DNA from 3 places in the Ruegeria lacuscaerulensis genome. Region 2 is predicted to be linked to each of the others. Evidence: riboswitches for the same ligand, from Rfam matches in the RefSeq annotation. Region 2 holds a riboswitch; each other region holds the start of a gene.
What was found. A riboswitch is a leader RNA that binds a small molecule or an ion and turns the genes downstream of it on or off. The one in region 2 is predicted to bind cobalamin.

Region 1 (9,832 bases), on a different contig from region 2:
TTGCAGCAGCACAAGAGGGTCGGTCAGCGGCAGCACGCCAAGGGTCAACGACCCGGCCAGCGTGCCCTGTACGATCCAGATGCCAAACCACGGGCCCAGCAGAAACAGAACCAGAAAGAACAGTTGAGAGGCACGGCGCAGCAGCAGGTATTTGTGCGCGCCGATCCAGCCTTTGACTTCGATGGCTTCCTGTCCGACAGGCATATGGGTGCGGGTGCTCATTGTCCGGCCCCCGGCAAATTGTACTCCGGCGCAAAGCCGCCAGGCGTGACCAGATTATCGGTACCCGGTCCGGGCAGGCGGTCGGGCAGGTCTATGATACCTTCGACCACAGGCGCGCCTTTGGCGGCTTTTTCTTCCCAGCCTTTGCGATAGTGGTCGGCACTGCTACCGCGTGCCAGCCGGGTGGGCAGAACCTTGATCGCGGCTTCCGGTAGAACGCAGCTTTTCTCGCACATTCCACAACCGGTGCAGCGGTCGCCGTGTACGGTAGGGAGGAACAGCGCGTGGTGACCCGAACGGGTGTTATGCGCGGTCTCAAGCGTGATTGCCTCGTCAATCACGGGGCAGACGCGGTAGCAGACGTCGCACCGCAGCCCCAGGAAGTTCAAGCAGTTTTCCTGATCGACCAGAACGGCCACCCCCATGTCGGCGTCGTCGATGTTGTCCAGCGAGGGGTCCAGCGCCCCAGTGGGGCAGGCGGCGACACAGGGAATGTTGTCACACATCTCGCAAGGCACGTCGCGAGCGGTGAAATAGGGTGTGCCGGTGGCGACGGCATCGACGCCAAGCTCGGCAAGTTTCAGCGTGTCATAGGGGCAGTCCCGCACGCACAGGCCGCAACGGATACAGGCGGACAGGAAGTCTTGTTCCGGCAAGGCACCGGGGGGACGCAAGGCCTCGGCCGGCAAAGCCCGCGCGTCGCGTGCCAGCCAGGCCAACAAGGACCCGGCCGCCACGCAGCCGCCAGCGGCGCGCGCCGAGTCCTGCAGGAACCGGCGCCGCCGCGGCGAGAGGGGAGAGCCAACACCAGACATGGGTCTTACCTTTACCTTGCCAGTCTCTTACGCGCGCTCGACCTTACAGGCGCATTTCTTGTAGTCGGTTTCCTTCGACAGCGGGCAGGTTGCATCCAGCGTCAGTTTGTTAGTCAGTTGGTGCTCGTCAAACCAAGGCATGAAGACCAGCCCACGTGGCACCTTGTTGCGCCCGCGGGTTTCGACCCGGCTGGTCACCTCGCCCCTGCGAGTGGACAAAACAATTTCCTGACCGCGCCGCAGACCGCGATCCCGGGCGTCGTCGGGGTGCATGAAAACAACAGCTGATGGGAAGGCGCGGTGCAATTCCGGAACCCGGCGGGTCATCGAACCCGAATGCCAGTGTTCCAGAACCCGACCAGTACAGAGCCACAAGTCGTATTCATTGTCCGGCTCTTCAGCAGCAGGTTCGTAAGGCGCGAAGATAATTTTGGCCTTGCCGTCCTTGTGGCCATAGAATTTCACGTCGGCCCCTTCGGGCACATAGGGGTCATAGCCCTCGCGGAAACGATAAAGCGTTTCTTTACCGTCCACGACCGGCCAACGCATACCGCGTGCCTGATGGTACATTTCGAAAGGTGCCAGATCGTGCCCATGGCCGCGCCCGAATTCGGCGTATTCTTCGAACAATCCTTTCTGCACGTAAAACCCAAAATGCTTTGCTTCGTCATTGTCGAAACCTTCGGCGGTTTCAGAAAGCGGGTATTTGTCCACATTCCCGTTCTGGAACAGAACCTCGAACATCGTCTTGCCGCGATGCTCTGGCATCTTGGCCAGCAGCTCTTCGCCCCAAACTTCTTCTACGGTGAAGCGTTTCGAGAATTCCATCAGCTGCCAAAGGTCGGACTTAGCCTCGCCCGGGGCTTTAACCTGTTGATGCCAGAACTGAGTGCGGCGCTCGGCGTTTCCATATGCGCCTTCTTTCTCGACCCACATAGCCGTTGGCAGGATCAGGTCAGCTGAAACTGCGGTGACGGTTGGATAGGGATCTGAAACTGTGATGAAGTTTTCAGGATTGCGATAACCGGGGTACCCTTCCTCATTGATATTCGGGGCGGCTTGCATGTTGTTGTTGCATTGAACCCAATACGCGTTCAGCACACCGTCTTTCAGCATTCGGTGTTGCAAAACAGCGTGGAAGCCAGGTTTTGGCGGGATTGTACCTTCGGGAATTTTCCATGCGGTTTCGCAAATCTCGCGGTGCTCGTCATTCGCGACAACCATGTCCGCGGGCAGGCGATGGGCAAATGTGCCAACCTCTCGGGCGGTGCCGCAGGCAGATGGTTGGCCGGTCAGCGAGAAGGGCGAGTTGCCGGGTTCGGAAATCTTGCCAACCAAAAGGTGGACGTTGTACATCAGCGAGTTCACCCACGAACCGCGCGTATGCTGGTTGAAACCCATGGTCCAAAGGCTCATGACTTTCCGGTTCGGATCCGCATATTGTTTCGCAAGTTTCTCAAGCTTGTCAGCGGGAACACCTGAGAGTTCAGATACATATTCCAAAGTGTAAGGCTCAACAGCTTTGGCATATTCTTCGAAGCTGATGGGTTCCATTTTGCCCGAGTTCGGGTTTTCCGCGTCTTGCTGAAGTTGGTTTTCGTCGCGCAGGCCGTAACCGATATCGGTTGCCGTCTTGGTGATGTTTACGTGCTTTTTGACGAAGTCTTCGTTCACCGCGCCATTCTGAATGATGTAGTTGGCGATGTAGTTCAGGATCGCCAAATCGGTCTGTGGGTTGAACACGATGCCATTGTCCGCCAATTCGAAAGAACGATGTTCAAATGTTGACAGAACATGAACTTCGCTGCCCGGTTTGGTCAAACGCGTGTCTGTCAGGCGCGACCACAGGATGGGGTGCATTTCGGCCATATTGGAACCCCACAGAACGAATGTGTCTGCGTGCTCGAAATCGTCGTAGCAGCCCATCGGCTCATCTATGCCGAAGGTCCGCATGAACCCAACAACAGCAGAAGCCATACAATGGCGCGCGTTGGGGTCGATGTTGTTGGAGCGGAAGCCCGCTTTCATCAGCTTGGCGGCGGCATAGCCTTCCCAGACCGTCCACTGACCCGAGCCGAACATGCCCACGCTGGTCGGGCCTTTCTTGGCCAGCGCCTCTTTCCACTTAGCGGCCATGACATCAAAGGCTTCGTCCCAGCTGACCGGTTCGAACTCGCCATTCTTGTCGTATTCGCCATTGGTCTTGCGCAGCAACGGAGTGGTCAGGCGGTCTTTGCCATACATGATCTTGGACAGGAAATAGCCCTTGATACAGTTCAGGCCGCGGTTCACCGGCGCGTCCGGGTCGCCCTGAGTGGCCACAACGCGGCCTTCCTTGGTGCCAACCAGAACGGAACAGCCCGTTCCGCAGAACCGGCACGCGGCCTTGTCCCAGCGGATATCCGGTGTCGCCGCCTGAGCGTCGGCCGCGCCTGTGGCCAGCGGAATACCGGCGGCCGAGGCCGTGGCTGTGGCCGCAGTGGCCTTGAGGAATGTCCGGCGTGATTCAGAATGTGTCATAGCGTGAGCCTCCGGCTGGTGGTTTGGCTTAGGGCATCGGGACGCGGGCGGGTCTCTGCAAGGTCCTCGAAATGGTGATAGGTCAACGTCAGAGACACGACCCCGGGGATCTGGTGCAGATCCATGATGGTCTCGGACGCAAGGCGTTCAGGGGTATCTTCGACCACGACGACGAAACGGCCGTCTTCGGTCTGGGCGTGGATTTCCACACCCGGTGTATCGCTCATGGATTGCGCCGCAGCCGTAGCGTAGTCGGGCGCGACATGGGCAAGGCAACCGCAGATGTTCATTGCACAGCTTCCATTTTGAGTTGAGGGGTGTGGTCCAGCGAGATGGCATCCGCCGGGCAAACGGTAGGGCAGAGCCCGCAGCCGGTGCAGGCCGCCACATCCAGTGTCGGTTTGGCCCGACCACCGGTTTGCAGCGAGAACCGGATCGCGCTTTCTTCGCAATTGTCCTGACAGAGGCGGCAACTGACGCCATTCATCGACAGGCAGGAGTCCAGCTTCAGCGCGGCACGCCAGGGCCAGTTGGACACAAGGTCGATATCCAAAGCAGGGGTTGGGCAGGCATTGGCGCAGTCACCGCAAAAAGTGCAAGGATTGTCTGAGGGTTGAAAAACAGGAAAGCCGTCCGCAGCGATTGCAATCACGTCCTCAGGACAAGCCGAGGCGCAATCGCCGCATTTCGTGCAGTGCTTCAGAAAGTCAGGCCCGACCGATCCCGGAGGTCTGGCTGTCACACCGTCCTCATCGTGAAATCTCGCGCTCAGGAAGGCGCGCCGGGTAGTCACTTGGCCCATTCTCAAAGACCTGGCTTTGCTAGATTCTGTTCGTCGCTATTCCCGATTAACGGCTTCGTTCAGCGCCGGATTTGATATTGATCAATTTCTTGGCAGTTTTTGCATGGAACTTAAAAAAATATGCATGCAAAAAATCTGTTTTGTCAAATTGTTGCAGGTGCGCTGACAGCCCGGCAAGCGTCGGGACTGACAAAGACAAGCCAATTTATCTTTTGGGCTTCGCCGTTCTGAGCAGCAGAATGAAAACGAAAATCGACCCCAGTGAGGTCGTCACAATTCCGACCGGCAGTTCTTGCGGGGCAAGCATCAGGCGGCTGAGGATATCGGACCCGGTCAACAGCACCGCGCCAACCACGGCTGCCGTCGGGACAAGGTGATTGTGCAAAGGACCAGCGATGCCGCGCGCAATATGTGGAACCATCAGGCCAACAAAGCCGATCACTCCGGCGACCGACACAAAAACGGCGGTCGCGAGTGCTGCAACAAAGAACATTTTGAACCGTAGCGACTGAACCGGAACGCCCAGTGTTGTTGCCGTGACATCTCCGGTCAGCAGCGCATCCAGCCAGCGGCTACGATAGAGGGCATAGGCCAGAATAAGCGCCAGCCCGGCGCAGACCAGCGGGAAGGTTTCCCATCGCGCCAGACCCAAACCGCCAAGCATCCAGAAGATGACGGAATGGGCAGCACGGTTGTCGCCTGCGAAAATCAGGTAATTGGTTAGGGCTGAGAACAGGAAGGACACCGCAAGCCCGGCTAGAATCAATTTCTCAGGCGCGCTCGTCCGCAATCCGTGTACCAAAGCCAGCACGATGCCAGAGGCCACCAGCCCTCCGCAAAACGCCGCCAGCGGCAAGGTCCAGAACCCCAGAATGTCCCCGGTTACGGTGATGACGAACACAGCACCCGCTGCAGCGCCCGAAGACAGCCCGAACAGAAACGGGTCGGCCAGATCGTTCCGAGTGGTTGTCTGCAAGACAACGCCGACAATCCCCAAACCAGCGCCGATCACGGCCGCAAACAGCGCGCGGGGCAGGCGCAGGTCAAAGACGATACGGTGCAGGGGCGACACGTCTCCATCCACAAGGCCTGTGCCCAGCAATATGGCCTTGAATGTATCGGACAGAGGGATGGATGTGGTTCCGTAGATTGTTGAAACCAGAAGAAGGGCGGCCAGAATGACCGCCCCCACCAAAAGTGTCAGCCCCAGACGGCCCAAATTAGTTCAGGCCCTTATGCATGGCCTGTGCCATTTTCGAGATCGCCTGAATGTTCGCGGGTCCCGGCGTTAGTTCTTCGTACCGCAGACCGATCCAGCGCTCGTTTTTGACCGCATCGGTTTGCGACATCACCGGGTGCTCTTGCAGGAATTTGAACGTATCCACCGCGCCATTTCCGGTTTGATAGTCCAACAGCACCAGGAACTCGGGGTTCGCGGCGGCGACGGCCTCCCAAGAGCTTCGGCCCCAGCTTGTATCCATGTCATGGGTCACGTTCTGACCGCCCGCAGCGGCAATCATCGCATCAGGGATGGCGTATTTTCCGGCGGTGAAGGGCGCATCAGCGGGCCCGTCCAGCAGGAACACGCGCGGTTTCGGCAGATCGGCGGTTTTCGCCTCAATCGCGGCCAGCTCGTCTTTCCAGCTTGAAACCAACGCTTCGGCCTTGTCTTCAACATGCATGACCTTGCCCAGACGCAGGACATCGTCAAACAGCAGGTCCATGCTGGCCTTTGGGCGGTCCTTATGCAGGTGAACGCAGCTTTCCGACAGGATCATAGTCTTGATCCCGAAGGGCGCCAGCGTTTCCGGTGTCACATCACCGCCGGGCCGCATTCCGTAGTACCAACCGGCAAAGAACAGGTCGGGTTCAACGGCCACCAGGTTCTCGACCGTCGGATATTTCGGGGCCAGTTCCGGGATATCGCCGCGCAGCGAGTCGAACTCGGGGCTGGTTTTGTACCAGCCGGTAATCCCGGTCAGGCCGACGATCTTGTCTTGTAGACCCAGTGCAAAGGCCATGTCGGTCATGTTCATGTCATGCACGACCAGACGCTCGGGCTGGGTTTCAAACACCAGCGGTTCGCCGCAATTGTTGACGGTAACTTCATGCGCGGCGGCACCGCCCGCCATGGCTGTAACCAGCGCCACGGACAAGATGTGTTTCATTCGGAAATGCTCCTAACTGGATTGGAAACTGAGGTTTTTCGGATGTCTAGCGCCGGGATCAAGCGGCCCTCGTGCTGGAAAAACAGGTAATCGACACCGAACGTGTCACGCACGCGGTCGGTGGTCAGCACGTCGGCCACAGGTCCGAACCCGGTAAGACGGGTGGATTTCATCAGCGCGACATGCGTCGCAAATTCCGGGATCATGACCAGATCGTGGACGATCATCACCACTGTGATCCCCAGCCCGGCCACCAGTGACAACATCCGCCCCTTGGCGTCCGGGTCCAGATGGTTGGTGGGCTCGTCCAGAAACAGCAGTGCCGGGTTTTGTGCCAATGCCCGCGCGATATGGGCGCGCTGCCGTTCCCCGCCCGACAGAACCGCCATGCGCTTGTCGGCCAGATCGTTCAGGCTGGTCAGGTCCAAAATTCGCGCAAGATCGGCGGCATGGGCCTCGGCCGAGCGGTCGGACCGGATCGGGATCTGTCCCAGCGCTACATACTCGCGCAAGGAGAGCCGCCCGTCGGGATATTCCTGCTGGCTGACAACAGCGATCATCCGCGCACGCTCGGTCGCCGACATGCTGCGCAAATTTCGCCCCTTGAACAATACATTGCCGTCAGAAGGATGCTCGGACCCGCATAGAAGGTTCATCAGCGTTGTCTTGCCCGCGCCGTTGGGCCCGGCGATGGCCAGAACCGCGCCTTCGTGAAGCGCAAAGGTGATGTCCTGAAGCAGAACTTCGCCGTGATAGGCGTGATAACCGACGCCGTTGACCTGAAGGAACGCATGTTCGGTCATGTGGCCTCCGTCGCCAAGGGCGGCATCCGCGACAAGGTCTTGTGCAACAGCGCCTCGGGGCGATCCGTTGCCTTGGTCCAACCTGTGGAACTGTTTTGGTATTGCCGCGCGAAAGCGGCCAAAGCGTCGATATCGGCCGAGGTTTGAATTTCGCCAAACAGATATTGTGCCTTCGCACCCGCCTGAAATCCAACGGTCAGTGGGTGATCGCAGCCGGCCATACACTCGATCATCCGTGTGCCGTAGCCCTCGGGCAGGCGCTCGCGCAGGGCCTCGGCAATCGATAGCGCCGCCTCTGCCCCTTGGCAGGTCGTGCAGATCAGCACCACATGATCCGTCATGCTCCGCCCCACCTGCATGCCAGACGGGCAGGGAGAGGAACGGTTCTGATGACATCGGGTCGATGTGACATTGAGCCTCTTTCCAGGACACCCCGCCCCGGTTTGGTTGCGTTTGAGATGGCAGGTCTCCTGACTCGCGGGTCTGTGCTTGGCCACCCTTCCCGACCTGATCCGGCCAGTGGGATATTGGCGTCGCTCACCGCCTACAGTTGCGGGGGCAGTTACGGATTTGGTCTGCACCTTACCGTATTCCCTTTTCATCCCGCGCGTGCAGCATCGGGAACCATCGTAGCGTCACTGCCTCAGATCAGAGCATGGGTCAATATGGATTCCGCAACGTTCCGGTGAAGACAGCGCAAAGGATATTGCTGCTCAGTGGGCAATCAGTTATGCTGCGACGCAGCAAAATTTGAAAGCCGAGGCTACGTTTTGCGGGCTCAAGGGTGCTGGAGGTACTATTGTGACCCCGAACTGACCTGCATCAATTAAACCCGCGACCCAAGTCGGTAAGACGTCCGAAAAACCAAAGTTGGCACGCTATGAAAATCCAGGAAAATAAAACCTTCGAGCAGCTCAAGGTTGGCGACGCGGCACAACTGACCCGCTTGTGCACGGTTGACGACCTTTATGCTTTTGCCTCGGCCTCGGGCGATCACAATCCGCTGCATCTGGCAACCTATGACGGGGATGGCGACGGCCTTGCCGAAGCCGTCGCACCCGCGCTGTGGCCCGCCGGTCTGGTCGCAGCCGTGCTGGGAAACTACATGCCCGGCGCCGGAACGCAGACTCGCCGCGCGGATTTGGCCTTCCACCTCCCGGTGCTTGCGGGTGAAGAACTGACTGCCTTTGTCGCTGTTGAGGAAAAGCGCGACGATGGTGATCTGCTCTGCTCAGCCGAAGTGCGACGGGTCGTTGACAATGCACTGGTTCTCAGCGGCACCGTTCAGGTCACACCGCCTTCGACGCATATGGAGTTCGACTCGGTCGAGGTCCCTGGCCTGATCGTGCAGCGGCACCGCCATTTCGACGCGCTGTTGGAAAAAGCGCGCCCACTAGAGCCGATGCCAACCGCCGTTGTTGCGCCAGAAGAGCCCAACTCTCTGAGCGGCGCGTTGCTGGGGCATGCCAATCATATTATTTCGCCGATCCTCGTCGGGAACCCCGATAAAATCGCCGCTGCTGGCGCTGAGCTGGGGGCCGACTTGTCTGGCATCGAAATTGTCGAGGCCCGCAGCCACGGCATCGCCGCGCACCGTGCCGTGGATCTTGTAGTCGACGGACGCGCGCAGACCCTGATGAAGGGGTATCTGCATACCGATGAGTTGCTGCACGCGGTTTTGCGTCGTGAAAAAGGGCTGCGCACAGGGCGGCGACTGTCACATGTGTTCGTAATGGATGTTCCGGGCATGTCGCGCCCGATCATGGTGACGGATGCGGCGGTGAATATTGCGCCTGATTTGGAAACCAAGGCGGATATCGTGCAAAACGCGATTCACCTGGCACATTCTTTGGGAATCGAACAGCCCAAGGTCGGCGTGTTGTCGGCGGTTGAGACGATCAACCCGCATATGCCGTCATCGGTCGATGCGGCCTTGCTGTCGAAAATGGCCGAGCGCGGTCAGATCACCGGCGGGTTGGTCGATGGGCCGCTGGCGATGGACAATGCGGTTGATCTGAACGCCGCCCGTACCAAAGGGATCACGTCAGAGGTTGCCGGTGCTGCCGATATTCTGGTCGCGCCTAATATTGAGGCCGGGAATATGGTGGCAAAACAGTTGACCTTCATCTCTCATGCCGAGGCGGCAGGGGTCGTGATCGGTGCGGTCGTTCCCATCATTTTGACGTCACGATCCGATGATGATGCCTCGCGATTGGCATCCTGTGCTGTAGCCGCGCTTCATGCGCATGCAAACAAGGGTAAAATCCATGGCTGATCATGTTGTGGCGCTGAACGCCGGGTCTTCTTCCCTGAAATTCGCGCTTTATGAGCTGGTTGAGGGCAATCGCCCCAGTATGCGCTGGCGTGGCCAGATCGAACGTTTGGGCGACGCACCACGTTTGCTGGCCCAATCCGCTGGAGGACGCTCGATCGACCGTCCTTTGACCAACACCAAAAGCCATGACGAGGCGATCCACGCCTTTCTGGAAATGGCGCGGGAAT
Region 2 (9,832 bases):
ACGGCGTGGACGAGACGCTGGACGCATTGGCCGACCATCTTGAGCAGCATATGGATTTGGATCAGCTTTTGGAACTGGCGCAACAGCCCTGCCGGGCCTAGCGTCTAGCTGGATTCCAGCTCAGCCAGAGCCCGATAAATCTCGCGCCGGACCATTTTTCGCACGTTGCGGGTGAAGCGTTCGCCCAGCACGCCCTGAAGCTCTTCCCGCACGACCTGCGCGATAAGCTGGCGCAACGCGTCTTCATCCATCGCAGGAGGTTCAGGCTGTTCTTCAGCCTCGGTCGCCGCGATGACCTCGGGGTCACGGATGAAGGTTGCTTTGGTGTCCGAGAGCCCCTCTTCCACCACTTCATCCTCTTTGGCTTCGTTCCCGACGCTCCAACCCAAAGCACGGGTCGGAGTTCCAGAATAGGCGTCATCGCTATCACCGTCGGGTTCCCACTGATCCTCGGTGCGGGCAATCGCCGCCTCCAGCGCTTCTATCTTGGAACTCAGGCTGAAACTCGGAACTTTCTCTGGGGTTGGGACGGGTTGCGACGCCTCACTCTCTACTGCATCCCGGGCGCGCAGAACCATAGGTTTGACTGACGCATCCACCACCGGGTCTGCAATGGGTTTACCGTCCTCATTATCCCCGACTCGCAGTGCGTCCGTCAAAACCAATCTACCGGGCTTTCGTGCCAAAGCAGACGGAACGAGATCGGGGATTTTGCGGCCTTCTTCACCGACCAGGCGTTTGATAGAGGACAAAACGTCCTCTACTCTCCCGTCTACGACTTTATCCGTCATTCTTCTCTACCACTCTTTCCTCAGAATCGAGTGCAGCCAAACACTTCGGCCCTCACAACAGATTGTGACCTGGGTTAGTCGCGGCGCAGGGCTTTGAGTACCCGATCCAGATCCTTGCTCTGCTTGCTAACCTGTGCCGGTGCTTTCTTGACCAGATTGTAATACAGCGTCGGGTCATAGATTTGCACGGCCAGCCCCAAACGCTCGGCCGTCAAAAGACCTTGCGCCTGCAACAACTGATAGGCAGCCCGCGACCGTTCGGTGCGCGATGCAACCTCATTGAGCTGCGCATCCAGCAGGTCTTGCTGTGCGTTCAGAACATCCAGCGTTGTCCGAGCGCCCAAGGTCGCCTCTTCCCGGATGCCGTCAAAGGCCACTTGAGAAGCTCGCACCTGCTCGGTCGAAGCGCGCAGGCTGGCCGATGCAGCCTGGAAGTTGGCATAAGCCACGGAAACGCCTTGCGTGATATCTTTCTGTACGTTCAGCAGGTTCGCGCGGGACGCGTCACGGGTCGCCATTGCACGACGGACCTGCGCGGCCAAGGCGCCACCAGCATAGATCGGCTGAGTGAAGGTCAAAGCGACCGTCGCGTCTTCGATTGAATCGTCGTTGTCGTAACTTTCGGTAATCCCGGCATCCGCGTTCAAAGTAACATTCGGGCCAAGGTTTGCACGCTGCTGAAGAACGGCCAGATCAAAGGCACGAACCTCATGCTGAGATGACAGGATCGCCGGGTGGTTGCGCTGAGCCAGGGCAATCGCCTCCGCCTCTGACCGCGGCAGGTTGGGCAGACTGGGCTGACCAGCCGTCGCGCCCGGCGCTTTACCTACGGCGTTAACGTATTCGGCCTGCGCCGTGCTCAGGTTCCCGCGCGCAACGGACAGTTCCGCCTGAGCGCTGGCAAGCTGCGCCTGCGACAGCGCCACGTCCGTGCGCGTCACCTCGCCCACATCGAAACGGTCCTGCGAAGCGCGGAGTTCCTCGGCAGAAACTTCCACATCGTTCAATTGAATCTGAACGGTTTCTTCCTGAAGAACAACGGCCAAATAAGCATTTACGGCTCGGAACAGCACGGCCTGTTCCACATCAATCAGGCTTTGACGTGTGGACAGAACGATTTCTTGCGCCGATTGCTTGCCCAGAACCGAAAAGCCACCATCGTAGATCAGCTGACTAAGCGTCAGACCAGCAAAGAACGTAGAAGGTTCATTTCGGACCGTCACATCGTCAATGGTCGAGCGGGTATAATCCTGGCTGACCTGAGCGGCAAAGTTGATGATCGGACGCAGCGCGGCCAATGCGATCGCCACATCTTCGTCGGCAGCACGCAGCAAGGCCCGGTTTTGTTCCAACAGCCCGCTGGTGTTATAAGCACCAATGAACGCGTCTGTCAGATTGTCTGCCCATGCGCCCCGACCTGGCACAACACTAAGCGCGATACCAGCCGTCAGCGCCAACGCCTTGACCAGTTTTCCTCCCGCCGTAGAACTCATCACGAAATCCTCTCAAACCAAAATTACGCAGCCCTGCGGACAGTTTGCGCGTTTATGTTCAACTAATCAAGGTGGCAGGACAATCTGTCCCGGAATTATAGCGAAAATACACGATCCGTGGAAAAAGCGCGCAAAACCGGGGCATTGGCATTAAACGCGTGGCGCCAAGTCACGCGTTCGCCGGATTTGTGGCCGATCCGAACAGTTCCCAATTCACCATCCATGAAAAGGCATGCGATCCGGCCATGATCCTTGAGCTGCGCGAGCAACGCGTCAGGCACATGCTCGACCCCGCCCTGAATCAGGATGACATCGTAGGGGCCATGTTCGGTTGCACCCTGCTCCAAAGGCCCGACATGCACGATTGCGTTATCTGCGTCTGCTTCCATCAAAACGGTTTGGGCCTCGGTGGCGAGTTCTTCATCCTCTTCCACCGCAACCACAAGCTGCGCCATCTTTGCGGCAACAGCAGTAGAATACCCCATCGCCGGCGCGATATCGAGCACGACCTCATCATTGGAAATATTCAGCGCATCCAACATTTTGGCAAGCGTCCGAGGCTCCAGCAGGCAGCGACCGTTCCCCAGATCAAGCAGCCCTTCAACATATGCTGCCTCGCGCTGCGCATCGGGCACGAAGTTTTCACGCCTGACGCTAAGCATCGCATCGATAATCGGAAATTTCGTGACATCAGAAGGCCGGATTTGCGTATCGACCATAGTGCGGCGCCGGGCTGCAAAATCTGTCATTGGATCGCTCGTTCTATTCCCTTGGATGCTGGGCTTGTGCCATATCCGGATAAAACCGGCAACGGCTCAGGCATCGAAACTTTTTTGCAGAACAAGAAAGTGAACCTGTTTCCGATATGGCACGCCTGCGCTTGCTGAATTTTCGCCGCAACCCTCTGGACGCCCCAGAAGAAAGCTGTTAAAACGCCTGTCACACCACAGCAAGTATTTGATTTTACTTGAAAAGGCGAGTTGGCGGAGTGGTGACGCAGCGGATTGCAAATCCGTGTACACCGGTTCGATTCCGGTACTCGCCTCCACTCTCTCTACAAAACAGATTATTCCACTGACGCGCGGCTTGCGTCATTCAGCCCCACGCCCCTGAGGGATGACCTCGTATCCGGGCTCTTCCGGTTCGTCGTCCTCCATCTCGGGCGGAAAACCGGAGGCTGTGATGTCTAGACCGGTTGCATCCTCCAGACGTCGGATGATGTTGGGAGACAATTCACGCTCGCCATAGCGGGCAATTCCGTCCTCGAAAATCTGGATCATGACCGGGTTGATCTCCAGCGGTACACCGGCGCGGTCAGCGACGTCCTGAAACAGCCCGATATCCTTTTTCACAAGGTCCATCGTAAAGGAAATGTCGCGTGATCCGTTCAGGATCACCTGGCTTTCGGTCTCATGCACAAACGAAGTACCTGATGAAATCTTGATCGCCTCATAAGTCGTGTTCAAGTCCATCCCGGCGGCCTTGGCGGTCACGAGCGCTTCGGCGCAGGTAATCAGGTTTGCCGTCGCCAGGTAGTTGGTCAGCACCTTAAGCACCGAGGCCGAGCCCAACTCGCCCGTGTGCAGCACGCGGCGGCCCATCGTGGTCAGAAAGGGTAGGATACGTTCGAACGTCGCGCGGTCGCAGCCCGCGAAGATCGAGATATTGCCCGTCGCCGCCCTATGGCACCCGCCCGAGACAGGGCAGTCTACTGCCGCCCCTCCGCGTTCGATGACCTGCGCACCCAGCCGCTTGACCTCGGCCTCGTCGGTGGTGGACATCTCCATCCAGATCTTGCCGGGGCCGACCTCGGGCAGCATCTCCTGCATCACGGCGTCCGAGGCAGCAGGCGATGGCAGACAGGTGATCACCGCGTCGCAATCGCGCATCAGCTGGGCCGGGCTTTCGGCGGCCTTGGCCCCCTGCGCCACGAAGCCCGCGACCAGATCAGGGTTCAGATCGTGTACCGTCAGGTCGATCCCGTTGCGCAGCAAAGACCCGGACAGTTTGCCGCCCACATTGCCCAGTCCGATAAAGCCCACTCTCATGCGACACGTCTCCCTGTTTGCGCCGTTTCGGTCATGGCAGCACGGGGTTGCGGGCTTCGTCATGCCGCCCAGCGACGCTTACAGGTCGCTTTTCCACCGTTGCTTCACAGATGCTTGCGACTCGCTTGACAAGCCCCTGCCCGGTGCCGCATGTCCGATCCGTTGGTGTCCTCTTCACGAGGATGAAAAGGGAATGCGTCAACGGATCATCCGCCAAACGCAGCCGCCCCCGCGACCGTGACCGGAGAGGGTGCCCAAGCCACTGGCCAAACAGGCCGGGAAGGCGGGACATCCGACAGGGCAATTGCCCTGACATCCGCAAGCCGGGAGACCTGCCAGCACCCGCGATTGAAACCGGACGGGGTGTTCCGGTGTCGGGTCAAATGCGACCCGCTTGAAACCCCGTCCCCCACGATGAGGATTTGGGGGGATGAGAGACATGACCGAGACCGCTCCGGTCGAGCTGCTGGTTTGCACCACCTGCCGCCGCGGCCTACCTGTTGAAGATGACGCAGACCGCCCCGGCACGTTGTTGCACAAGGCGCTGGAACAGGCCGATCTGCCCGAAGGCGTAACGCTGAGAGCCGTCGAGTGCCTGTCGAATTGCGATCAGGGCTGTTCCATCGTTCTGCGCGGCGGACCCGAGCGCTGGACCTTTGTTTATGAGAACCTGAACGAGGTCGATCATGTCGACGTGATCGTCGACGGCGCGACCAAGTATCTGGCCACCGAAGACGGCTTGGTCAAATGGCGCGAGCGCCCCGAACATTTCCGCAAAAACTGCGCCTCGCGCATTCCCCCGATTGGAGCCTGACATGTCCACCCTCGAAAAACTCCCCGTTACTGTGATCACCGGCTTTCTGGGCTCGGGTAAAACCACGCTGGTGCGGCACCTGATGCAGAACCCGCAGGGCAAGCGTCTGGCCGTTGTGGTTAATGAATTCGGCGATGTCGGCGTGGATGGCGATATCCTGAAGTCCTGCGCCATTCCCGATTGCCCGGCGGAAAACATCATGGAACTGGCCAATGGCTGCATTTGCTGCACCGTGGCCGATGATTTCATCCCCACGATCGAGGCGCTGATGGCGCTGGAGCCGCGCCCCGAGCATATCCTGATCGAAACCTCGGGCCTTGCGCTGCCGAAACCGCTTCTGAAAGCGTTCGACTGGCCCGATATCCGCTCGAAAATTACCGTGGATGGCGTGATCGCGCTGGCCGATGCCGAGGCGGTGGCCGCTGGTCGGTTCGCGCCGAATGTCGAGGCAGTGGATGCCCAGCGCATGGCCGACGATTCCATCGACCATGAAACCCCTCTGTCCGAAGTGTTCGAAGATCAGATCTCCTGCGCCGATATCATCCTTCTGACCAAGCCTGATCTGGCCGGCCCCGAAGGTGTCGCCAAAGCCAAAGAGATTATCGCCGCCGAGGCCCCGCGTCCTCTGCCCGTGGTCGAAGTGGCCGAAGGTGTGGTGGACGTGCGCGTCGTGCTGGGTCTTGAGGCTGCCGCCGAGGATGACATGGAGGCGCGGCCTTCGCATCATGACGGTCATCACGATCATGAACATGACGATTTCGAAAGCATCATCGTCGAGCTGCCGGAACAGACCGACCCGGCCGATCTGGTCGCGAAAATCGAACGTCTTGCCAAAGAACTGAACATCCTGCGCGTCAAGGGCTATGCCGCTGTTAAGGGCAAGCCAATGCGCCTTCTAGTTCAGGCTGTGGGCGCGCGCGTGCGTCATCAGTACGACCGTCCGTGGCAGCCCGGCGAAGAGCGCCGTTCGCGTCTGGTGGTGATTGCCGAGCATGACGACATCAAAGAGGCTGAAATCCGCGACATCCTCGTGGGCGTCACCGAGGCTGCCGAGTAAACCATGCACGTCGTCTTCCGCGAAAACCACGGGTTAGAGGAATCCGAAACCCCAACCGATCTGGGCCAGAGCCCGGCGGATTTGGTGGTGCTGTCGTTCTCGGACAGCGACCTTGGTGCTTTCGCGGCAGGCTGGCATCGCGGTGGCGGGCCTGACGGTCGGATGCCGACCCTGCGACTGGCCAATCTGACGGCGCTGAAACACCCTCTGTCCGTTGACACCTATGTGGAACAGACGTTGGAGGACGCTAAAGGCATCCTGATCCGTCTGATCGGCGGAGTGCCCTATTGGTCCTACGGACTGCAGCAGGTTCTATCGCTTGCGCAGACCAAAGGGATTGCTGTGGCCGTGCTGCCCGCCGACGGGCGCGAGGATACGCGACTGGATGAGTATTCCACCCTGCCCGTCTCCACCCTGCGCCGCTTAGCGCATCTTTGTGACACCGGCGGCGAGGTTGCAGCACAAGCCGCTTTGGCACAGATGGCACTGGCAGCGGGGCTCTATGCGGGTCCGGTGATGGGGGCTAAATCCCTGCCCGACTGCGGCGCATGGTGCCCCGATCGCGGAGTGATTCCGGCGGAACAGGCGTTTTCCGGTGACTCAAAACGCGTCGTGGTCAGTTTCTACCGCGCTTACCTGACCTCGGCCGACACAGCCCCCGTGGCCGCCCTGATCCGTAGCCTGCGCGCGCGCGGCTTTCAGGCCGTGGGCCTGTTCGCCCCTTCCCTGAAAGCGCCATCCGCCGCCGACTGGCTGCGCGACACCATCGTATCGCTGGCCCCGTCCGCGATCATCAACGCCACGTCCTTCTCGGGCAAAGGCGCGTCGGGTACCTCGCCTTTGGACGCTGCAAATGTGCCCGTCTTCCAGGTCGCACTGGCCACTTCGCGCCGCAAGGCGTGGGCCGAGGCGGAACGCGGCCTCTCCCCCGCCGACCTCGCCATGCATGTGGTGCTGCCCGAGGTGGACGGGCGTATTTCAGCGGGCATCGCCTCGTTTAAGGAACCGGGCAAACGCGACCCGCATCTGGAATATTCCCGCTTTGCCCACCGGGTCGAGGAGGAACGGATCGAGGCCATCCTTGACCGTGTGACCGGCTGGCTGAACTTGCAAGGCAAACCCAAATCCGATCAGGTGCCCGCGCTGGTTCTGTCCACCTATCCCGGCAAAGACTGGCAGATGGCCCATGCGGTGGGCCTCGACGCGCTGGCCTCGGCTGAGGCGATGCTGTCCGACCTGCAAGCCGGGGGCTATGATACCGCCCCTGCCAAACCAATCGCTGATACGCTGCTGAACGCCCGGATCGCATGGCCGCTGGCCGAGTATCAGGCCGCGCTTGCGGACCTGCCCGAACAGCTGCGCACCGACTTGCATACGGTTTGGGGCGCTCCCGAGGATGACCCCGCTTACACCGATGGTGCCTTTCACTTCACCGCCCTGCGTCGGGGCAAGGCTCTGGTCGCCTTGCAACCTGAACGCGGCACGCCCGAGTTACGCGATGACGACTATCATGACCTGTCGCGCACCCCGCGCCACAGCTATGTCGCCTTTTACCTTTGGCTGCGTAAAAGCTTGAATGCCGATGCGCTGATCCACATCGGAGCCCATGGCACGTTGGAATGGCTGCCCGGCAAATCCGTGGCGCTATCAGCCGGTTGCTGGCCCGAGGCGCTGATCCGCGACCTGCCAGTGATCTACCCCTTCATCGTCAATGACCCCGGCGAGGCGGCGCAAGCCAAGCGCCGGATCGGCGCGGTCACGCTGGGCCACATCCCGCCCGCTTTGAAAGAAAGCGGTACACCGGATCGGATGGTACGGCTGGAGTCTCTGCTGGACGAATTCTCGAACGCCGATGGTCTGGACCCCAAGCGCCGCGACCGTTTGCAAGAGGATATCCGGAATGAGGCTCAGGCCATCGGGCTGGAAAGCGATCTGGGTCTGGATCAGGCCACCTGCACCGCCGAGGCGATCACCCGCATCGACCGCTTTGTCTGTGACATCAAGGAAAGCCAGTTCGGCGACGGGCTGCACATATTTGGCCGGGTGCCAGAAGTGACCGGCAATTTCGACCCCGCGCCTTCCGCCCAGTCTGAACGCAACGCCCTAATCGACGCACTAGCCGGAAAGCGGATCGAGGCCGGGCCATCCGGTTCGCCCTATCGTGGCCGCTCGGACGTACTGCCTACCGGACGGAACCTCTATACCACCGACCCGCGATCCGTGCCCACGCGCGCGGCTTATAGCCAAGGCGTGAAACTGGCCGAAGAACTGGTGCGGCGTCACCTGCAAGAGGAAGGCGACTATCCCAAAGGGCTGATCGTTGACCTCTGGGGCTCGGCCACTATGCGCACGGCGGGTGAGGAATTCGCCATGGCGCTGCACCTGCTGGGCGTCAAACCCGTCTGGGACAAGGGGTCAGAGCGGGTCTCAGGCATCGAGGTTCTGCCCATCACCGACCTCAGCCGCCCGCGTCTGGATGTGACGCTGCGGGTCTCGGGCCTGTTCCGCGACGTTTTTCCGACGCTATCGGCGCTATACGGTCAGGCGATCCGGGCCTTGTCGGCGCGCGATGAGGCGGCCGACTGGAACCCCTATGCCGGTCAGGAACCCGCCGCCCGCGTCTATGGCCCAGCCCCCGGCAGCTATGGCGTGAACATGACACAATTGTCCGAAATTTACACCGACGAGGCGCGCGTGCAGGCAGGTGCGGCATGGCTGGACGCCAGCTCTTATGCCTTGGAAGGCGAGCATGTCGCGCAGGACAAAGACGGCATCACCCAGCGCGTCGCCAACGCCGACAGTTTCGTCCACCTGCAGGATTTGACCGAGACCGACCTGCTACTGGCCAATGATTACGCCACGCATGAAGCCGGATTTGCCGCCGCCAAAAAAATCACAGGCGGCTCGGCGCAGCTGTATCATCTGGACAACACCAACCCCGACACCCCGCGCGCGCGGACCCTGCCCGAGGAAATCAGCCGCGTGGTCCACGCCCGCGCTGCCAACCCCGGCTGGATCGCCGGGATGCAACGCCACGGGTTCCGGGGCGCGGCCGAGATCGCCGCGACGCTGGATCACATGGCCTCATTCGCGCATCTATCTGGCACAGTCGCGCCGCACCTTTTCGACCTTTACCACGATGCCACGCTGGGCGACGCTGAGGTCGACGCCTTTCTGGCCGAGGCCAACCCTAAAGCGCATCAGGCCATGCAGGACCGGTTCCGCGCTTTGCTTGAGGCGGGGCTTTGGAACACACGCCGCAACTCGATTCGCGCCGATCTGGAGGGGCTGGGATGAGCGCTCCCATCGTCCAGGGCTGGTGCCCCGGCGCGCACCGTCCGATGATGTCGGGCGATGGGCTGGTGGTCCGGGTGCGGCCGCGGCTGGCCCGTCTGACAGCTGAGCAGACCATGGGTCTGTGCGATCTGGCGGAACGCTTCGGCAATGGCACCATCGACCTGACCAACCGCGCCAACCTGCAGCTGCGGGGCGTGGCTGAGGGCGATCATCAGCCCATGTTGGCCGAACTGGCCGCGCTGAACCTGCTGGATGCAGAGCCGGGGATCGAGGTGCGCCGCAACATTCTGGTCTCACCTCTGTACCAAGCCGGAGACCTGACCGCTCGGCTG
Region 3 (9,832 bases), on a different contig from region 2:
CCGTCTGCACATCCTGCGCCAGTGCCGCCGTCGGTGCACCTGCTCCGCCGCGGACGGGTGGCGCATAGGCAGAGGCCAAGGGGGCCTGCACGGCGTGCGTTGGGGCGGTCATTCCGCCGCCGGGTCCGCCATTGGGTGACGGAGGCGGGGAGTCTTGCAAACGTTTGATCAACTCTTCCGGGCTGGGCAGGTCGGCAACATGGGTCAGGCGGATCACGGCCATCTCGGCGGCCATCATGGCGTTGGGGGCGGCTGAGACCTCTTCCAGAGCCTTCAATAACATCTGCCACATACGGGTCAGGACGCGCATCGGCAGGGCCTCTGCCATTTGCTGACCGCGCGCGCGTTCGTCGGGGGACACGGTCGGGTCTTCGGCGGCATCCGGCGTGATTTTCACGACCGAGACCCAATGGGTGATCTCGGCCAGATCGCGTAGCACGGCCAGCGGGTCGGCGCCTTCGGCATATTGCGCGCCAAGCTCAGTAAGCGCCCCGGCGGCGTCGCCGCGCAGGATCATGTCCATCAGGTCCAGCACTCGGCCACGGTCGGCTAAACCCAGCATCGCACGCACCTGATCGGCGCTGGTTTCCCCGGCACCGTGTGAAATCGCCTGATCCAGCAGAGAGGTCGCATCCCGCGCCGAGCCTTCCGCCGCGCGGGTGATCAACGCCAACGCGTCCTCGGCGATTTGCGCACCTTCGGCCTCGGCAATGCGGCGCAGCAAGCCGATCATGTCTTCGGGTTCGATCCGGCGCAGGTCGAACCGCTGGCAACGCGACAGAACCGTCACGGGTACTTTGCGAATCTCGGTGGTAGCAAAGATGAATTTCACATGCTCGGGTGGTTCCTCAAGCGTCTTGAGCAGCGCGTTGAAGGCGCTGGTCGACAGCATGTGGACCTCGTCGATGATGTAGATCTTGTAGCGGGCCGAGGCCGCGCGGTAGCGGACGCTGTCGATGATCTCGCGAATATCATTGACGCCGGTGCGGCTGGCGGCGTCCATCTCCATCACGTCCACATGGCGGCCCTCCATAATGGCCACACAATGTTCGCACTGGCCGCAGGGTTCGGTGGTCGGCTTGCCCTCGCCATCGGGGCCGATGCAGTTCATACCCTTGGCGATGATTCGGGCCGTGGTGGTTTTGCCGGTGCCGCGAATGCCGGTCATGATAAAGGCTTGCGCAATTCGATCCGCCTCGAACGCGTTTTTCAGCGTGCGTACCATGGCGTCCTGACCGACTAGATCGGCGAAGGTTTCCGGGCGGTATTTGCGGGCAAGAACCTGATAGGCGGGGCTGGGCGTGTCGGTCATATCTGCTCTGTCGGATTCGGAGTCCGATGCAGCGTAGTGACCCCTGCCGCCCACGTCCACAGCAGCAGCGCAGGAAATTCGATTTGCAAGCAAGGACGCAGGCGATACATCATCGGCGCAGATTGATCGGAACGTGCCATGGATAATTTCGCCATCTATTCCCTGCGACTGGGGCCGGGTCGTCTGGGGATATCTCCGCTGCCCGGCGCGGGAGGTGCCTATGCGGCCGATCTGAAGACGGTGCAGGACTGGCGACCGGATCTGGTGATTTCAATGACCACAAGCTCTGAGATGAAAAACCTGGGAGCGGCGGCGTTCGGTGTCGATCTGGAGCGGCTCGGGGTCGAATGGGCTCACCTGCCGGTCCAGGATTTTGGTGCGCCGGATGCGCGGATACAGGCCATTTGGCCAGATGTCAGCCAGCGCGCCCGTGCGTTTCTGTCCGGCGATGGAGGCATTTTGGTCCATTGTCGGGGCGGCTGCGGGCGATCAGGTATGGTTGCTTTGCGGTTGATGACGGATAGCGGACTGCCCGCAGATACCGCTTTGCAGATGCTACGGACAGTACGTCCCTGCGCCGTCGAGACCGAGGCGCAGATGGTCTGGGCCACTTCGGCGGCCCGGACGGGCAGCTGAATTCAGGCTGAAAGCTGGTGTTCGGTCGGCGCGGCTGGCTGGGGCGCCGTGGTAACCACTTCCATCATCGCGCAGGGCGGTGTCGGCAAAAGGCTGGCTGCGTGGGCGGTGAAATCTGCTCCGAACAACATATCCGCATAGCGATCCAGCCGCTCGGCCGGAGTGTCGGCGGCCACACCGCAGAACACCCGGATCTGATCGGGTTGGGCGCGAAACCGGGCCGAGCACCCTTCGGCGCAATGGGTCAAGTCGCTGCTGCCTTCGATCTCGAACGCATCGGTTGTTGCCGGACGGGCCGTGGCCATTGCATCCGTCAGGGCGCGTGCCATTCGGGCCAGTGCCGGGCAGGGGGCGCCGGTTTTTTGGCATACCGTCGCGGTGAATTCGTGGGTCTTGGTCTTCCAGATCATGATGCGCCCTCCGCGCGCTGGACGAGGGGCATGGATCAGGTGTGACAGCGTGCTGACGACCTGTCCCGGACACCCCGCCCGAGTTTCGGTTTTCGTTCGATGGCAGGTCTCCTGACTTGCGGGTCGTGGCTTTGCCGACCTTCCCAGCCTGTTGGCCAGTGGTATCTCGGCATTGCTCACCGCTTACAGTTGCGGGGGCAGTCTCGGCCTTGATCCGTTCCGGCAATGCCGGGCAGGATCGCACCGTGTTCCCTTTTCATCCCGCCCCGTGACCGGGGACGAGAACCATCACGCCATCGCTAGCGGTTGAGCGGGCTTCGAGTCAAGCGCCATTGAATACCGGCGCGACGTTGGGTCAATTTCCCCACGGCTTGACTCTGATGACGGAACAGGGCCGACTGCGCGGGTGAACTAAACAGTTTAGAATATGAGGCGCGGGCGATGTTGGACAATACGCATTCTGTTTTGACCGAAGATGTCCAGTTTCCGTCCGGTCCGGCGATGCTGTCGGGGCGGCTCTATCTGCCTGCTCTGCCTCCCAAGACAGTTGTGGTGATCCATGCAGCGACCGGCGTGCCCCGCGACTATTATCAGCATTTTGCCCATTGGCTGGCGGCCGAGCAGGGTATGGCTTGTCTGACCTATGACTATCGGGATTTCGGCCATTCGCTGACCGGCCGATTGCAGGACTCGCAGGTAACTATGGCGGACTGGGCGCTGGTCGACATGCCCGCCGCCCGCGCGGAAATGCGCAGACGCTTCCCGGACGCGGAACAATGGAGCATCGGCCATTCCGTTGGCGGAATGTTGGGCCCGGTTCAACCGGATATCGCGCAGATTGACCGCATGATCTGTGTTTGCTCCGGGCTGGTCACTCTGTCTGATCACCCGTGGCCGTACAAGGCACTGGCGGGGTTGTTCTGGTATGGCCATGCGCCGCTGGTTGTCAAAGCGGCGGGGTATTTGCCGGGCAGGGCTTTGGGCTTTGGGGCTGACTTGCCCGCGCGGGTCTACTGGCAGTGGCGTAGATGGTGCACGGCACCGACGAACTACCTGCCCGATTTGGGCAAGACCCTGCCCGAGGCGCGCTGGGCCGGGCAGGGAGTGCCGGTCGATCTGATCGCATTCGACGACGATCAGGTGGTGCCCCCCAAAGCGGTGTGGCGTCTGGCTGAGCTTTGTGGCCCGCATGCGCGGCGTCGGCTGTTGTCTCCGTCAGATTTCGGGGTGAAAGAGATCGGGCATATAGGCGTGTTCGCCCGTCGCAACGCAGCGGTCTGGCCGCAGCTTATTGCCCAGGATCATGTGGGAGATAAGTGAGAGGTTGGACATCGACCCAAGCGGGGCTCGTTGTGGCTGCTTCCTTCCGGACCTGACCAGGTTGGCGAGGCGCTCGCCCGCGCCAACCTCTCAGCACGCGATATAGGCAAGTGCGCGGCAAATGACAACCCGTCAGAGCGTCAAATGGATCATCAGAAAACCGGCCTCGTCCTCTCCGGCGATGTTTGGTGCAAATTCCGAGATGTCGTCCAGATGCTGCCAGGCCTTGTGGCCTGTACGCAGAACCGCCAACGCCCCGGCCACAGGGGACAGACGAAACGGACGCTCGAACACGGTGCCGGAATGAGGCCCGGCAGTCACGTAGTTTTTGACCAGATCTTGTAGGGGCAGAATCGGCAGCGGAACGCGCGTCGCCCGCCCGGCAAAGGGGAAGTGCCCACCGCCATTTGCGCGGTAATTATTCAACGCCACCACAAAGGTCTGCTCTGCATCCAAGGGTTGGCCTTCGAAACGAATCTCGCGGACGCGGCGGGCCGATGGGTGCAAAAGTGCCCCATCTGCGCCAAACCGAGCGGGCTGGCTAAGGTCGATCCGGTATGTCAGCCCATGCAGGACGTCAAAATTATGCCCTGCGCGGTCCGAGGCCAGCAGATCGCATCGTTGGCCGGGGATCATCCTGTTAAAGACGCCTGCGGACATTTCCAGCCAGTCTTCGATTTGCGAACCGGTGACGGCGACAGCCATCATCTCATCGGGAAAAACGTTCAAGTCCGTCACATGGCGCAGGCAGATTTCCCCGGCCGGGACGTCGGTAAAGAACCGAGGCCCGGCACGCCCGCCGAATTTCGACGGGGACACGGCAGACAGGATTGGGCAGTCCCGATAGTCCGTATCCTTTAGAAAAGGTCGCAACGCGAGGGTTTGAGCGGCGGCCACGAAAGCCAAGCCCCGGTCATAGCCGCAAAAGCTGAAATAGCTGTGCATGTGCTGCTGTACCTGTCCCACAGGTTCGGCCACCCGCCGCCGCGTCTCGGCGTGGCCGTTGGCAAGTAGCTGCGTCAGTGCGGCGTCTTCATCTGACGCCTCTGTCGAAACCGAACGCACCTGCGCGTGTCCATGAAATACCTGCCATCGGTCGTCCAGTGATGTGCCGAGGGTCAGGTCGATGACGCCCAGATATGACCCCGCCGCACCGGGCATCACGACGGGGGTGCTGTGCACCAGCCCGCGATCAACGTCGATATAGCCGCTGTATTCTTGTTCAGGGCTGGGAAAAACCATATGGGAATGCCCGCCCGCAATGGCGTCGATCCCGTCGATGGCGGCCAACGGTACCAACGCGTTTTCCATGCCGGGCGTGTCTTGCGCCGGACCGAACCCCGTATGCGCCAGCGCCACAACGATATCGCAGCCCAGTTCGTGCAGTTCAGCGACTTTGCGGCGCGCACAGTCAAGGATGTCGCCGATCTGAACTGCACCTGCCAGCTTGTGCGCCTCCCATTTTGCGGTCTGGGGTGGCAGGACCGAGAATATGCCGATTGCAAGCTCGTGCGCGTGCCCTTGGATTTCGACCTGACGCCTGACAATCGTGTGCTCCTGCCAGACCTGCGGGCTGGAGGATTTGTGGGCATTGCTGCACAGAACAGGGCAGGGGGCCTGCCGCATGATCCGGTCCAACACGTCCAGACCAAAGCCATAATCGTGATTACCCAGCCCTATGGCATCATAGCCCAGAAGGTCGAAGGCCTGCATAAGAACATGGCGCTCGGGGTGTTGAGCCACGGCCCAGTCGCCCAGCGGCGTGCCCTGGACCGAGTCGCCATTGTCTACCAGCAGAACCAACCCGTCCTGTACCTCGCTTCGGGCCTTGCGGATCAGGTCTGCGGTCCGGGTCAGGCCAATCGTCAGTTCGGACCTGTCAGTGTAATAATCATATGCCGTCAGGTTCATATGCAGATCGGACGTGGCCAGAATCCGCAGTTGGACGGTTTGATAGGAAGGAAAAGTCGACACTACTCTACTTTAGGCAGTTTTATATTAATCATTTTCAACAAAAAGAGTGATGCGTGCAATTTTCAAGGCGGACCTGCGGTCTTTCAGCGGCAGCGGGTGTTTTTTCGGAGTTCCATGAATACCCATTGCAACCCCAGAACCATCGTGGCAGCCCTATGCGCACAATCTGGGGGGCATGCAATGAAGAATGCAGAGTTTGTGACGTTCGGCGGATCAGGGCTGGACCGTGCGGCGCATATTCGGGGCGATGCCGATGCGCTGGCTGGTCTGGTGGCGGACCCGGATGCCAAATGCCTGCTGATATGGCGCGGCAAACCCCTTGTGCAGGGTGAGGCTTCGGATCGTTTGGGTCTGATCCCGGTGTCTCATGCGCTGGTCGAAAACGGACCGGGCGGAGTTGCGGATGGGCTGATTTTTCTGGGCCTGTCGGATGGTGTCCCGGTCTTTGCTGCCGATATCTCGAATTGGGAGCCTGACGGGCAGGATTTGTCCGAAGTAGGTGGTTTCGTGGATGGCTCGGAACAGCAGCATCCTGACCTGCCAGACGGGTTCGTATTTGCCGAACTGCGCCGGATCATGACGTGGTTGTCCCCGCGTGATGCCGAGCTTGCGGCAACCGCCAAGGCGGTGATCGGCTGGCACGAAACCCATAAATTCTGCGCCCGCTGTGGCGCGGCCAGCGCGATGACGCAGGCCGGATGGCAACGAAGCTGCCCCACGTGTAGCGGCCAGCACTTTCCGCGCACGGACCCGGTGGTGATCATGCTGATCACCAATGGGGACTCTGTCCTGATGGGGCGGTCTCCGGGTTGGCCCGAGGGGATGTATTCGCTGCTGGCGGGTTTTGTCGAACCCGGCGAAACGCTCGAAGCTGCTGTGCGCCGCGAAGTGTTCGAAGAGGCGGGCGTGCCCGTCGGCGCTGTCACCTATCTGTCCAGCCAGCCCTGGCCCTTCCCGGCCTCTTTGATGTTTGGTTGCGCGGGCCAGGCGCTGTCGCGTGACATCTCGATTGATCCCGTTGAAATTGAAGATGCCATGTGGGTCAGCAAGTCCGAGATGATGCAGGCCTTTGCCGGTGAGCACCCGGTTCTGAAACCTGCCCGCAAAGGGGCCATTGCACATTTCCTGTTGCAGAACTGGCTTGCAGATACGCTGGACTGACGAAATAGAAACGCAATAGATCAACGAACTAAAGGTCGGAATGCAGTTCACAGTACAGGAAGATATTCAGGCACCGATCAACGCCGTTTTCGAAATGGTCGCCGATTTCGAACGGTTCGAACGTATGGCCATGCGCCGCGGGATCGAGGTGCGGCGGCTGTCCGGCCACATGGGGGTGGTGCCGGGCACCAAATGGCAGGCCGACTTCACCCTGCGGGGCAAGCCACGCCATGTTGAGATAACAATGGCACACAGCGACCCGCCCGCGCAAATGCGGTTCGAGGCAATCGGCAAAGGGGTCGGCGGTGTCACTGAGGTTGATCTTCTGGCTCTGTCCCAACGCCGTACCCGGTTAAGCGTGGATGTAACGCTGACGGCCAAATCCCTGCCCGCGCGGCTGTTTCTGCAATCGCTGCGGCTGGGCAAATCGCGGTTCCGGGCCCGGTTCCAATCCCGACTGACCGAATTCGCCCGCGAGATGGAGGAACGACACCTGCACGGGTCGTAAAACCGATATGAGCGATCTGATCCTGAGACAGGCAACCTCATACGACGCGCCGGGTATTGCTGGAGTGTTGCAAGCCCTTGTTTTGGCAGACAAGCGCAGCAAACCGGCAGATGCCGGGTTCGCCGAAACGCACTATGTCTCTCATCCCGGTCAGATTCAGTGCCTTCTGGCGTTGGACGGGGACGAGGTGCTGGGGTTTCAATCGCTGAAGTAAGCGGTAGAGGGCAACCCCTATGGCGCGCCTGTCGGCTGGGGATTGATCGGCACGCATATTCGCCCTTCGACGGCTCGGCGCGGGGTCGGTCGGGCGTTGTTTCAGGAAACCCTGAAAGCTGCCCGTGCAGCAGGCCTTGTGGCGATCGACGCGACGATTGGCGTCAACAATGCGGAAGGGCTGGCCTATTATCAGGCAAGGGGGTTCGTGGACTGCCGCCGAATTGACGGCGCGCGCCGCAAATCCTTCACCTTGTGACCGCCGCCGGGTAAACGCCTAGCACTTCGACATTTGTGGTGAAATGCTCCAGCTCTTCCATCGCCAGTTGCACATTGCGGTCGTCGGGGTGCCCCACGATATCGGCATAGAACTGCGTGGCGGTGAATGAGCCGTCGACCATGTAGCTTTCCAGCTTGGTCATGTTGATCCCATTCGTGGCAAACCCGCCCATCGCTTTATATAGCGCGGCAGGGATGTTGCGGACCTGAAAGACGAAGCTGGTGATCATTCCGTGTTCACCGCGCCGCGTGCGGTCTTCCTCGCGTGACATTACAAGGAAGCGGGTGGTGTTGTCGTCATTGTCCTCGATATGTCGGGCCAGAACGTTCAGGCCATAAATCTCTCCGGCCAGTTCGCTGGCCAGCGCGGCCGAGTGAAGTTCGCCCTGTTCGGACACTTCGCGCGCGGCGCGGGCATTATCGGGGCTGACGCGCCCGTGGATGTTGTGCTGTTTCAGAAAGCCCGCGCATTGGGGCAGCAGAACCAGATGGGAATGGGCCTCGGTAATATCGTCCAGCGTGGCACCCGGAACGGCCAGCAGGTTGATATGGACGCGGACAAAGGCCTCATCAATGATGTGCAGCCCGCTATGAGGCAGCAGGCGGTGGATATCGGCCACGCGCCCATAGGTCGTGTTCTCAACCGGCAGCATCGCCAGATCCGCCGCGCCCGAGCGCACCGATTCGATCACATCCTCGAAAGTGCGGCAGGGCAGGGCCTCCATATCGGGGCGTGCGTTACGGCAGGCCTCGTGACTATAGGCGCCGGGCTCCCCCTGAAATGCGATACGTTTGGTCATTTGGTCGATTCCGTGCAACAAGTTCCAGAATTGGGCGTTTAGTCGCGGTGTCTATACCTTGCCTCTTGTCAGGGGAAGCCTTAGACACCCCGCAGACAGCTGAAATGGACTCGCGATCAATGTTCGACACGATGACAGTTACCAAGGCCGCCGCAGGCCTGTTTGGCACCTTCCTGGTGCTGCTTCTGGCCAAATGGGCCGCCGAAGGCCTGTACCATGCCGATGGTCATGGCGAGACGGCCTCGTACATCATTGAAACCGAAAGCGCAGGCGAAAGCGCCGACGGTGAGGAAGTGGTGTTCGAAGACCTGCTGGCCGCAGCCGACCCGGAAAAAGGCGCACGCGTTTTCCGTAAATGCACCGCTTGCCACAAGCTGGAAGACGGCGCGAACGGCACAGGCCCTTATCTGTATGGCATCGTTGACCGTCCGGTCGCGTCGGCCAATGGCTTCACCGGCTACTCGGCCTCGATGCAGGCCCATGGCGGCAACTGGACACCCGAAGCGCTGGACGCCTTCCTTGAGCGCCCGAGCGCCTATATTTCCGGCACATCCATGAGCTTCGCGGGCCTGAAAAAGCCGCAAGAGCGTGCCGACCTGATTGCCTATTTGCAGACCATCGGCAACTGATCCTGCGAATAACCCGAAAAAACAAAGGCCGCTGCCCCGTGCAGCGGCTTTTTTTGTCTAAACAGAACTTCACAAAGCGCTCACGCATTCTAAACTTGAATTTGTAAGTGCTGGTATTTTAGCTGGCGAACGCAAGATTAAAACACGTGATGCAACAGGGGATGAGCAACATGAGGTCCAACCGGGAAATCGTTCAGGCGCGTGTATTGGATTTCAGAGGCTGGCTTTGGGCTCTGATGGCCGGTATGGTCATGGTGATGTTGATGGCACTGCCGGGGCGGGCCGAGGAAACGATCATCAAAAGTCACGGTTTCTCGGAATTTGGTGATCTAAAATATCCCGAAGGCTTTGCGCATTTCGCCTACGTCAACCCGAACGCCCCGCGCGGAGGAGAGCTTTCCTATGCCGCGCAGGGCACGTTTGACAGTTTCAATCCCTTCACCCGGCAGGGGCGAGCGGGCGCACGATCCGCAGACCAATACGAATCCCTGTTGATCGAGTCTTATGACGAGCCTGCCTCGTATTACGGCTTGCTGGCGGAGAGTCTCGAATACCCGGAAAGTCAGGAATGGGTCATTTTCAATATGCGG

Region 1: it holds a riboswitch for cobalamin, as region 2 does, so the genes downstream of both, GOV79_RS12245 (DUF1636 family protein) here and GOV79_RS05860 (DUF1636 family protein) in region 2, are expected to answer to the same signal.
Region 3: it holds a riboswitch for cobalamin, as region 2 does, so the genes downstream of both, GOV79_RS18635 (hypothetical protein) here and GOV79_RS05860 (DUF1636 family protein) in region 2, are expected to answer to the same signal.

The regions. Positions count from the first base shown of each region.
Region 1 is NZ_WQGP01000005.1:276,867-286,698, forward strand. Features, by position in the region: gene napH (quinol dehydrogenase ferredoxin subunit NapH) at 1-222, opposite strand, end outside; gene napG (ferredoxin-type protein NapG) at 219-1,037, opposite strand; gene napA (nitrate reductase catalytic subunit NapA) at 1,065-3,557, opposite strand; gene GOV79_RS12220 (chaperone NapD) at 3,554-3,847, opposite strand; gene GOV79_RS12225 (ferredoxin-type protein NapF) at 3,844-4,359, opposite strand; gene GOV79_RS12230 (FecCD family ABC transporter permease) at 4,565-5,578, opposite strand; gene GOV79_RS12235 (ABC transporter substrate-binding protein) at 5,580-6,527, opposite strand; gene GOV79_RS12240 (ABC transporter ATP-binding protein) at 6,524-7,330, opposite strand; gene GOV79_RS12245 (DUF1636 family protein) at 7,327-7,671, opposite strand; cobalamin riboswitch at 7,774-7,973, opposite strand; gene GOV79_RS12250 (bifunctional enoyl-CoA hydratase/phosphate acetyltransferase) at 8,211-9,605, shown strand; gene GOV79_RS12255 (acetate/propionate family kinase) at 9,598-9,832, shown strand, end outside.
Region 2 is NZ_WQGP01000002.1:464,318-474,149, forward strand. Features, by position in the region: gene GOV79_RS05830 (cobyric acid synthase) at 1-101, shown strand, start outside; gene GOV79_RS05835 (hypothetical protein) at 105-791, opposite strand; gene GOV79_RS05840 (TolC family outer membrane protein) at 866-2,284, opposite strand; gene GOV79_RS05845 (protein-L-isoaspartate O-methyltransferase family protein) at 2,380-3,033, opposite strand; tRNA gene GOV79_RS05850 (tRNA-Cys) at 3,259-3,332, shown strand; gene GOV79_RS05855 (NAD(P)-dependent oxidoreductase) at 3,376-4,332, opposite strand; cobalamin riboswitch at 4,479-4,686, shown strand; gene GOV79_RS05860 (DUF1636 family protein) at 4,772-5,146, shown strand; gene cobW (cobalamin biosynthesis protein CobW) at 5,148-6,203, shown strand; gene cobN (cobaltochelatase subunit CobN) at 6,207-9,500, shown strand; gene GOV79_RS05875 (ferredoxin-like domain-containing protein) at 9,497-9,832, shown strand, end outside.
Region 3 is NZ_WQGP01000010.1:43,954-53,785, reverse strand. Features, by position in the region: gene GOV79_RS18645 (DNA polymerase III subunit gamma/tau) at 1-1,312, opposite strand, end outside; gene GOV79_RS18640 (protein-tyrosine phosphatase family protein) at 1,451-1,948, shown strand; gene GOV79_RS18635 (hypothetical protein) at 1,951-2,358, opposite strand; cobalamin riboswitch at 2,443-2,663, opposite strand; gene GOV79_RS18630 (alpha/beta hydrolase family protein) at 2,800-3,678, shown strand; RNA gene ffs (signal recognition particle sRNA small type) at 3,673-3,771, opposite strand; gene GOV79_RS18620 (bifunctional 2',3'-cyclic-nucleotide 2'-phosphodiesterase/3'-nucleotidase) at 3,811-5,652, opposite strand; gene nudC (NAD(+) diphosphatase) at 5,833-6,813, shown strand; gene GOV79_RS18610 (SRPBCC family protein) at 6,854-7,321, shown strand; gene GOV79_RS22405 (GNAT family N-acetyltransferase) at 7,329-7,535, shown strand; gene GOV79_RS22400 (GNAT family N-acetyltransferase) at 7,578-7,793, shown strand; gene GOV79_RS18600 (prephenate dehydratase) at 7,783-8,613, opposite strand; gene GOV79_RS18595 (c-type cytochrome) at 8,733-9,242, shown strand; gene GOV79_RS18590 (extracellular solute-binding protein) at 9,413-9,832, shown strand, end outside.